DNA from 4 places in the Serratia fonticola genome. Region 1 is predicted to be linked to each of the others. Evidence: predicted binding sites of a transcription regulator. Region 1 holds the regulator's gene; each other region holds the start of a gene.
The links. Region 1 encodes LexA, which represses DNA repair genes until DNA is damaged. Its sites were predicted from a motif close to TNCTGTATGTACATACAGNA; they were not measured.
Positions count from the first base shown of each region.

Region 2: the regulator LexA is predicted to act here: its motif matches at 1,547-1,566, upstream of WN53_RS17705 (DNA translocase FtsK 4TM domain-containing protein).
Region 3: the regulator LexA is predicted to act here: its motif matches at 828-847, upstream of WN53_RS19795 (metal-dependent hydrolase).
Region 4: the regulator LexA is predicted to act here: its motif matches at 1,330-1,349, upstream of uvrB (excinuclease ABC subunit UvrB).

Region 1 covers NZ_CP011254.1:1,238,555-1,240,761, reverse strand. The annotation lists gene plsB (glycerol-3-phosphate 1-O-acyltransferase PlsB) at 1-181, opposite strand, end outside; gene WN53_RS05445 (diacylglycerol kinase) at 504-872, shown strand; gene lexA (transcriptional repressor LexA) at 996-1,604, shown strand; gene dinF (MATE family efflux transporter DinF) at 1,795-2,207, shown strand, end outside.
Region 2 covers NZ_CP011254.1:3,971,760-3,973,966, reverse strand. The annotation lists gene WN53_RS17705 (DNA translocase FtsK 4TM domain-containing protein) at 1-1,481, opposite strand, end outside; gene lrp (leucine-responsive transcriptional regulator Lrp) at 1,602-2,096, opposite strand.
Region 3 covers NZ_CP011254.1:4,471,703-4,473,909, reverse strand. The annotation lists gene kduD (2-dehydro-3-deoxy-D-gluconate 5-dehydrogenase KduD) at 1-669, shown strand, start outside; gene WN53_RS19795 (metal-dependent hydrolase) at 869-1,417, shown strand; gene WN53_RS19790 (L-cystine transporter) at 1,601-2,207, shown strand, end outside.
Region 4 covers NZ_CP011254.1:3,588,639-3,590,845, reverse strand. The annotation lists gene uvrB (excinuclease ABC subunit UvrB) at 1-1,246, opposite strand, end outside.

The DNA.
Region 1 (2,207 bases):
GACACTGGGTGCGCAAGGTGAGTAAATCCGCCTTGGAATTATAAGGTAAAACATACAAAATCGGTCGTGAGGGATCCAACCCTAACTCCGTGACCGGATCTGAAGGGATAACCTTACTTCTTACCAACATTTTTAGTGGTAAGTTCAATATCTTATAATAGATTTTACGCCAACCTGACATGACAACGTGAAGCCTCTTGTTAGCAATTCGCCGCAAGCATACCAGAAACCGGGTAGCAGATCTGTGGCGTTGGGAAATCCACGGCCGTTCACGGCAATGGAAGTACATGGTTGAATTATACCTGATGGATATCAAATTGGCCGCTCTAGCGCATTCATGCGCTCGCGGCATTGGTACGACATAGCTAGGTGATTAAGGTATTCCAACCTTGCTGTATACTGCGCTGCGATAAAAATGTGATTGGGCTGGCAAATCTGTCTGGAACGTTGTGGCTGCAACACGACGGGTACATGATCCATCTTGGAAAAAGGCGTTCTTAATTATGGCAAATCAAGCAACTGGCCTGACGCGTGTCATTAAAGCCGCAGGCTATTCCTATAAAGGTTTAACCGCTGCCTGGCAGAACGAAGCCGCATTCCGCCAGGAACTGGTGGCGACGGTGGTGGCTATCATCGTGGCGGTTTGGCTGGATGTAGGGGCGATAGCGCGCATCTTGTTGATCGGCTCGGTGCTGCTGGTGATGATTGTCGAAATCCTCAACAGCGCGATTGAGGCCGTGGTCGATCGCGTGGGTACGGAATATCACGAGCTCTCCGGGCGGGCCAAAGATATGGGCTCGGCGGCGGTATCGCTGGCAATCATTCTGGCACTGTTCGTTTGGGCTTCGGTACTTTGGCAGCATTTGGCGTGAAAACCAGCGGGTATCGTTGCGATCCCGCTCGCTACCTGCTGATTTTTATTTATTCTTCGGTTCCCAATCCAGACTTAGCTGTATATACTCACAGCAAGACTGTATAAACAAACAGGGGGCGGAATGAAAGCACTAACTACCAGACAGCAAGAGGTCTACGACCTGATTCGCGATCATATTTCGCAAACGGGCATGCCACCGACGCGTGCCGAGATCGCAATGCGCCTGGGGTTCCGCTCACCAAATGCTGCAGAAGAGCACTTGAAAGCACTGGCTCGCAAAGGCGTTATCGAGATCATCTCCGGTGCTTCACGCGGTATCCGCTTGCTGATGGAAGATGAAGAGGGATTACCCCTGGTGGGCCGTGTGGCTGCAGGTGAACCTCTGTTAGCTCAGCAGCACATTGAAGGGCACTATAAAGTGGATCCTTCTCTGTTCAAGCCTAATGCCGATTTCCTGCTGCGCGTTAGCGGCATGTCGATGCGCGATATCGGCATCCTGGATGGCGATCTGCTGGCAGTGCATAAGACTCAAGACGTACGCAACGGCCAGGTTGTCGTCGCCCGCATTGAAGACGAGGTCACGGTCAAGCGCCTGAAGAAACACGGTAACGTCGTCGAACTGCTGCCAGAAAACAGTGAATTCCAACCGATCGTGGTCGATCTGCGCCAGCAGAACTTCACCATCGAAGGCCTGGCGGTGGGTGTGATCCGCAACGGCGACTGGATCTAACCGCTTTACCTCGTATTACAGCCCTTTAAAACGGCAAACCTCGCCCCAACTCTGGGGCGATACATGAGACACTAAGCGGGCGCAGCATGCGGCGCCCTCTACGGTCAAACATGTTCGATCCCTGCAAATTCAGCTACATTGCCACTTTATCTTCAGCTTTAAATCCATGCTTTTACGGGAACATATCGCCATGCGCCTGCTTTCTGCCTTTACCAGTGACACCGACAAAGCTCTGTGGCGTCTGGCATTGCCGATGATCTTCTCCAATATTACCGTCCCCTTGCTTGGCCTGGTGGATACCGCCGTTATCGGCCATCTCGATAGCCCTAGCTACCTTGGCGGGGTCGCAGTGGGGTCAATGGCCACTAGCTTCCTGTTTATGTTGTTGCTGTTCCTGCGAATGAGCACTACAGGGCTGACGGCGCAGGCGCTGGGGGCGCAAGATCCCTACCGGTTGGCTCGCGCCTTTATGCAGCCGTTATTGTTGGCGCTGGTGGCCGGGCTGGCGATTGTGCTGTTGCGAGCCCCGTTGATCACCTTGGCGCTGAACATTGTGGGGGGCGATCGGGAAGTCTTGGTACAGGCCAGGCTATTTTTGGAGAT
Region 2 (2,207 bases), 2.7 Mb from region 1:
TGACGCAATGCAGCTTCTTGCAGGACTTCATCTTCTTCCTGCGGATTGCTGACCAGTTCTGGCTGCGGTTCATCCCCACGGTTGCGCTGCTCCTGCTCCGCGATCCGCTGCGAAGGCAGCTTGATGCCGTAGGAGGCCAGCTCACGCCGGGTTGGAATACGCACCGGATTTGGCCGTGGCAGTTCCGGGCCGATGCCCTGCTTGATCTGCGAGCTTGCATCGCTGGTGGCAGTGAACGCTGGCATGAAGGTGTTGTTTACCACGCCAGCGGTCACTGCGGCTGCGGCAGTTGCCGCTGGTTTCACGACCTCTCTGGCGCTGAAACCCGTTGAGCCAATGACATCGTCGCTATCCCGCTGGGCCGCAGAGAAATCAAACGGTGACGGCTCTGGTTTTGGCGTAACGGGGGTCTGCCAGTCACCCAGGCGCGGCTCATGTTCCTCACGATAAGGCTCCGTTACGCGCGTCGTTCTCGGTGCCGGGGTCTCTTCTGGCAGTTCAAACGAATACAGCGGCGGCGTGTCTTGTGGTTGCGCAGGAGTTAATGGATGCTGACTGATGGAAGCAGGCGCCGTCGGAGCCACGGTGACCGGAGCTTGAACAGCCGCTTTCGGCATTACCGGGATATCGGTAACGACCGGCGCTGGCTCGGCAAGCGGGAGGTCATCATCGCTGGCACGCAAGCCACTCAATAAAGGATCTGCGGCATCTTGCGCTTCTTCTTCGGCGGTTTCGGTCACGGAAGAGGCAGAGAACAACGCGTCGTCCTCATCTACTGCCGTAGCAGCAGGTGCCACAGGTTGGCCGCTTTCTTCGCGATCGTCGAACACGACATCGTCATCGTCGTGATAGCGGTCTTCACGGCGTGAACGGTTAGTCATAAAGGTAGCGGCACCCAGCACGACACCACCAATCTTTTCCGCAATCACCAGCCATGACCAACCGGTGAACAGGGTCAGCCCCACCGCCCAAATGCCGAGCAGCGCCAAAGTGGCGCCAATGCCGTTAAACCACGGCAACATGGCATTGCTTAGCAGGCTGCCAATCACCCCGCCTGAAGCGAAGTAATAGAGATCGTCAACGTTCAACGCCGCCAGGCCACACGAGGTAAGCACCAGCGCCAATGTGCCGATCAAACGTAACGAGAGCCCAAAGAAATCGACGTAATCGCCGTTATCGCGCCGACGGTAACCCGACAGGCACAACACCAGCATAATCGGTGGGATCGCATAGGCAAGGACCCCAAAGGTGAAGAACAACGTGTCGGCCAACCATGCACCTACTCCGCCGCCCAGATTGTGGATAGGCTCATGCCAGGCAGTTTGCGACCAACTAGGATCGGAAGGATTGAAACTGACCAACGCAGCCATAAGGTAAACGGCAAAAATTGCCACCACGATCAACACAGCCTCGAGCAAACGCCGCCCACTGCTGAGTTTTTTCAGGGTAACTTCTTTATCTTCTGTGTATTCCTGGCTCAAGAAAGGCACTCCAGGTTCCTGTTGACGGATAGAGTAACGGCGCCGAGAAATTTCCCCGGCGCCAAAACTGTATGAATAAACAGGAGTGTAACGAATTTAATCAGGTTTTGCACCTGCACCTTACCGTGTTTTGATAACCAGACGGTTACTCTGTTTGACTTCTTCCATCACGACGTAAGTACGGGTGTCATTAACCCCCGGTAAACGCAACAGAGTTTCGCCTAACAGCTTACGGTAAGCTGACATATCTGGCACACGGGTTTTCAACAGATAGTCGAAATCACCGGAAACCAGATGACACTCCTGAATTTCTTCAAGTTTTTGCACCGCAGAGTTGAATTGCTCAAACACATCCGGCGCGCCGCGGTTCAACGTGATTTCCACGAAGACCAGCAGGGAAGCATCCAGATAATGCGGGTTAAGCAATGCGGTATACCCATGAATAAAGCCTTGACGCTCAAGACGGCGCACACGCTCCAAACAAGGGGTTGGGGATAACCCCACGCGCTTTGAAAGTTCGACGTTCGAAATGCGCCCATCCTTCTGCAACTCATTGAGGATGTTGCGATCGATACGGTCGAGATCTTTCCCCGGGCGTTTTTTAGTATCTACCATTATTATTGTCTCTCTTATGTTCTTCCCTGCACTTGCCACACCCTAGCCAACGTCAATGTGCAAGGATTTGTTCCAAGCGAAGACCCGATGCCAGTGTTAAGCGGTTCATCC
Region 3 (2,207 bases), 2.8 Mb from region 1:
CAGGCCGGTTGCGATATTATCGGCGTGAACCGCAGTCAGCCCCTTGAGACCATGAGCAAAGTCACCCAGACCGGGCGCCGATTCCTGAATCTGAACGCCGATCTCGGCAATATCGACGCCATCCCTTCTCTGCTAGCCGCCGCCGTTGAGGCGTTTGGCAGAATCGATATCCTGGTGAACAACGCAGGGATTATCCGCCGCGAAGACGCCCTGAATTTCAGTGAACAAGACTGGGATGAGGTGATGGACGTCAATATCAAGACCCTGTTCTTTATGGCACAGGCGGTGGCCAAACAGTTCATCAGCCAGGGCAGTGGCGGTAAAATTATCAATATTGCTTCGATGCTTTCTTTCCAGGGCGGCATTCGCGTACCGTCTTACACCGCGTCGAAAAGCGCAGTACTCGGCGTCACCCGGCTATTGGCCAATGAATGGGCACAATACCAGATTAACGTTAACGCCATTGCACCGGGCTATATGGCCACCAACAACACCCAACAGCTGCGTACCGATGAAGACCGCAGCCAGCAGATCCTCGAACGCATCCCCGCAGGGCGCTGGGGCACTCCGGATGACTTGATGGGCCCGATCGTGTTCCTTGCCTCGGCAGCATCCGACTACGTTAATGGCTACACGCTCGCAGTAGACGGCGGCTGGCTGGCTCGCTAATTCCAACTCGTCACGGGCGCAGCATGCAGCGCCCCTACATAATGAGTCTGCCTGTATCCCACGTTCGTAAGGCATGAGGTTTCAACCCTTTGTAAAACGGCGTAAAATTAACAAATCGTTACAGGGTAACCGCTTCCGTAACTGTAAAAATTCCCATATACTGGATAAATTAACAGTTTAGTGGCCGGAATATAGCAACATGACCGCGGAAGGACATCTCATATTTTCTGTTGCCTGCGCGATCTTTGCCAAGAAAGCGGAGGTGACTCCCGTGCTCGCCTCTGGCGATTGGTGGCACATCATTCCTGCCGCGCTGCTGACGTCGCTATTACCCGATATCGATCACCCTAAATCCATCCTGGGCCAGCGCCTGCGCTGGATCGCAATCCCGATCTCACGCGCCTTTGGCCACCGTGGTTTCACCCATAGCCTGCTGGCGATCGTCGGCGGCATGTGGCTATTTCAGCTAGAAGTGCCGCGCGGTTGGCCTATCCCCGCAGACGTGCTACACGCCATGATTATCGGTTATTTCAGCCACCTGCTGGCCGATATGCTCACCCCTGCCGGCGTGCCGTTGCTTTGGCCCTGCCGCTGGCGCTTCTGCCTGCCGATATTGAACTCACAAAAAGGCAACCAGCTGGAGCGGGTACTGTGTATAGTTTTGGTGGCTTTCGCCATCTACTGGCAAGGGGATTACACCTTTCCCTTGCAGTCGTATTTTGAGCAAATAAAAAATATCCGACTGTGATCACAAAAAATCGTCTATTTCCCCACCTTTCCGCTCATTACATCAACGATTTTAAGCCAAAAGTTATATTAAATTCTTTTTGGATATAAGTGCGCTGCACCGCAAACTGTTAGGATATTTACATCGCATTACATCGGTGCGTGGCACCTTTTATTATAAGAAAACAAGATTGGAGAACTGGGGATGAATCTACCGCTCGTATTAAACGTGCTGGTTTTTGCCGCCCTCCTTTTGCTGTTGGCGCAAACCCGCCATAAGCAATGGAGCCTGGCTAAAAAAGTGCTGGTTGGCCTGGCACTGGGTGTGGTGTTCGGTTTGGCACTGCAACTGGTATACGGCTCGGACAACCCGGTGCTGAAAGAGTCCATCGGCTGGTTTAACATCGTCGGTAACGGCTATGTACAGCTGCTGCAAATGATCGTGATGCCGCTGGTTTTCGCCTCTATCCTGAGCGCGGTAGCCAAGTTGCATAACGCTTCTTCGCTGGGCAAAATCAGCTTCCTGACCATTGGTACCCTGCTGTTTACCACTCTGATCGCCGCATTGGTGGGCGTATTGGTCACCAACCTGTTCGGGTTGACCGCAGAGGGTCTGGTCCAGGGCACACAAGAAACGGCTCGTTTGTCGGCGATCGAAACCAACTACGCAGGTAAAGTGGCCGATCTGAGTGTGCCACAATTGATCCTGTCATTTGTGCCGAAAAACCCGTTTGCCGATCTGACCGGGGCTAACCCAACGTCAATCATCAGCGTGGTGATTTTCGCTGCCTTCCTCGGTGTGGCTTCTCTGC
Region 4 (2,207 bases), 2.4 Mb from region 1:
TTGGGCGCACCACCTGATCGATAATATCGCTGCCGGATTTCTCCAGCTCATATTTGCCCGGCGTGGCGGATACGTAGATGGTCTGCGGTGCCGCAGCGGCAAACTCTTCAAAACGCATCGGCCGGTTATCCAGCGCCGAAGGCAGACGGAAGCCGTACTCCACCAGCGTCTCTTTACGCGAGCGGTCACCTTTGAACATGCCGCCAATCTGCGGGATGGTGACGTGGGATTCATCTACCACCAGCAATCCGTCTGCTGGCAGGTAGTCAAACAGGGTTGGCGGTGGCTCGCCCTCACCGCGCCCGGAAAGATAGCGCGAGTAGTTTTCGATACCGGAGCAGTAACCCAACTCGTTCATCATCTCCAGATCGAACTGGGTACGCTGCGTCAACCGCTGCTCTTCCAACAGCTTGTTGTTTTCCAGCAGCACTTTGCGCCGCTGGGCCAGTTCCACCTTGATCTCTTCCATCGCCTGCACGATACGTTCACGCGGGGTAACGTAGTGAGATTTGGGATAGATGGTAAAGCGTGGCACCACCTGCTCAATCTGGCCGGTTAGCGGATCGAACAGGGACAGGCGTTCGACCTCTTCGTCAAACAGCTCAACGCGCAGCGCCAACTCGTCCGATTCCGCCGGGAAAATGTCGATCACTTCGCCACGTACGCGGAAGGTGGCACGCTGGAAGGCCTGATCGTTGCGGGTATATTGCAGCTCGGCCAGACGGCGCAGGATCGAACGCTGATCGATGATCATGCCCTTAGTCAGGTGCAGCATCATTTTCAGGTACAGATCCGGATCGCCCAGGCCGTAGATCGCAGAAACCGAAGCCACCACCACTACGTCACGCCGCTCCAGCAGCGCTTTGGTGGCCGACAGACGCATCTGCTCGATATGTTCGTTGACCGAAGCATCTTTCTCGATAAAGGTATCGGAGCTAGGTACATAGGCTTCTGGCTGGTAGTAATCGTAGTAGGAGACAAAATATTCCACCGCATTCTCGGGAAAGAACTCTTTCATCTCGCCATACAGCTGTGCCGCCAGGGTCTTGTTGGGCGCCAGCACCATGGTGGGCCGGTTGAGATCGGCAATCACATTGGCGATGGTAAAGGTTTTACCCGAGCCGGTCACCCCCAGCAGCGTTTGGTGCGCCAGGCCGTCTTCCAGGCCCTCTTCCAGCTTTTGGATGGCTTGCGGCTGATCGCCGGCCGGTTTGAATTCGGAATGCAGTTTGAAATGTTTGCTCATATCCCCATCATCTTTCAGGTTTGCGGCCAGGCGGTAGCGGCCTAATTATGGAAAGACCGGAAGATTTCCGCCAGTGCCCATGATACTGGATATAAAACCAGCTTCAAGCGGATTTACGCTATTGCGTCCGTTAACGGAGCGCGAACGCACCGGCAAGGTGACAATACCATGACATTTTTATTGTCAATCACCCTGTTATCCCCAGATTGCGTCACGAATTAACTTTTGGCCGTGATTTCGCTGAAAAACCGCCCATCGGCACGTTAACGATATCCGTTGGCTTGATTTTAAATAACCTATTGATATTAAATTAATTTAATAAAAAGACGAGAATGCGGACAACCTGCGCACAACCCGCGCCCGCTCTCTGTTCACACCGCTTTTCTAAGTATAATGCACAAGGTTATCCACAGGAATAGTGGATAACTCTCACTACCCCACGGGGGACGGGAGTTGCGGAAAGAACGCTTTTCCCAATGAAACGTCAACGGAGCCGGTTTTTTAGTTATTTTTTTACAATAATTCTGCTTTGGTTATGCCGATTAATGCTAAAAGCCGTGATAACGAAAACACTCTTTTCGCTATTTTGCTTTTCAGGGGTTGCAAGTTGCGGCAACAACCTTTAGGGCTTGCACCAACAGCTTGCCATGCCGCACGCTAACGGTGCAAAAAACGCCCAAGTTAACCTTCTGGCCCTGGCAGAGCCCCCTGCGTACCGGGCCCAAATACAGTTAACAAAACAGTAACAAACCGTTTTTTTTGTTGCGCAACACCTGATGGCCTGGGAATTGCATTTCCTGATCCGGGGGCGTTACCTTGCAGAAGAACCGGCAAATTCTGGCGAAAACCGGCCACAGCCAGCTCGGTTATCTGCGGCGAAAAAGTTCATTGCATACCAAAAACCCCCCCTAGAGCCGCCAAACGACCGGTAGCGGCCATTTTCCAATTTTTAGCCTGAGCC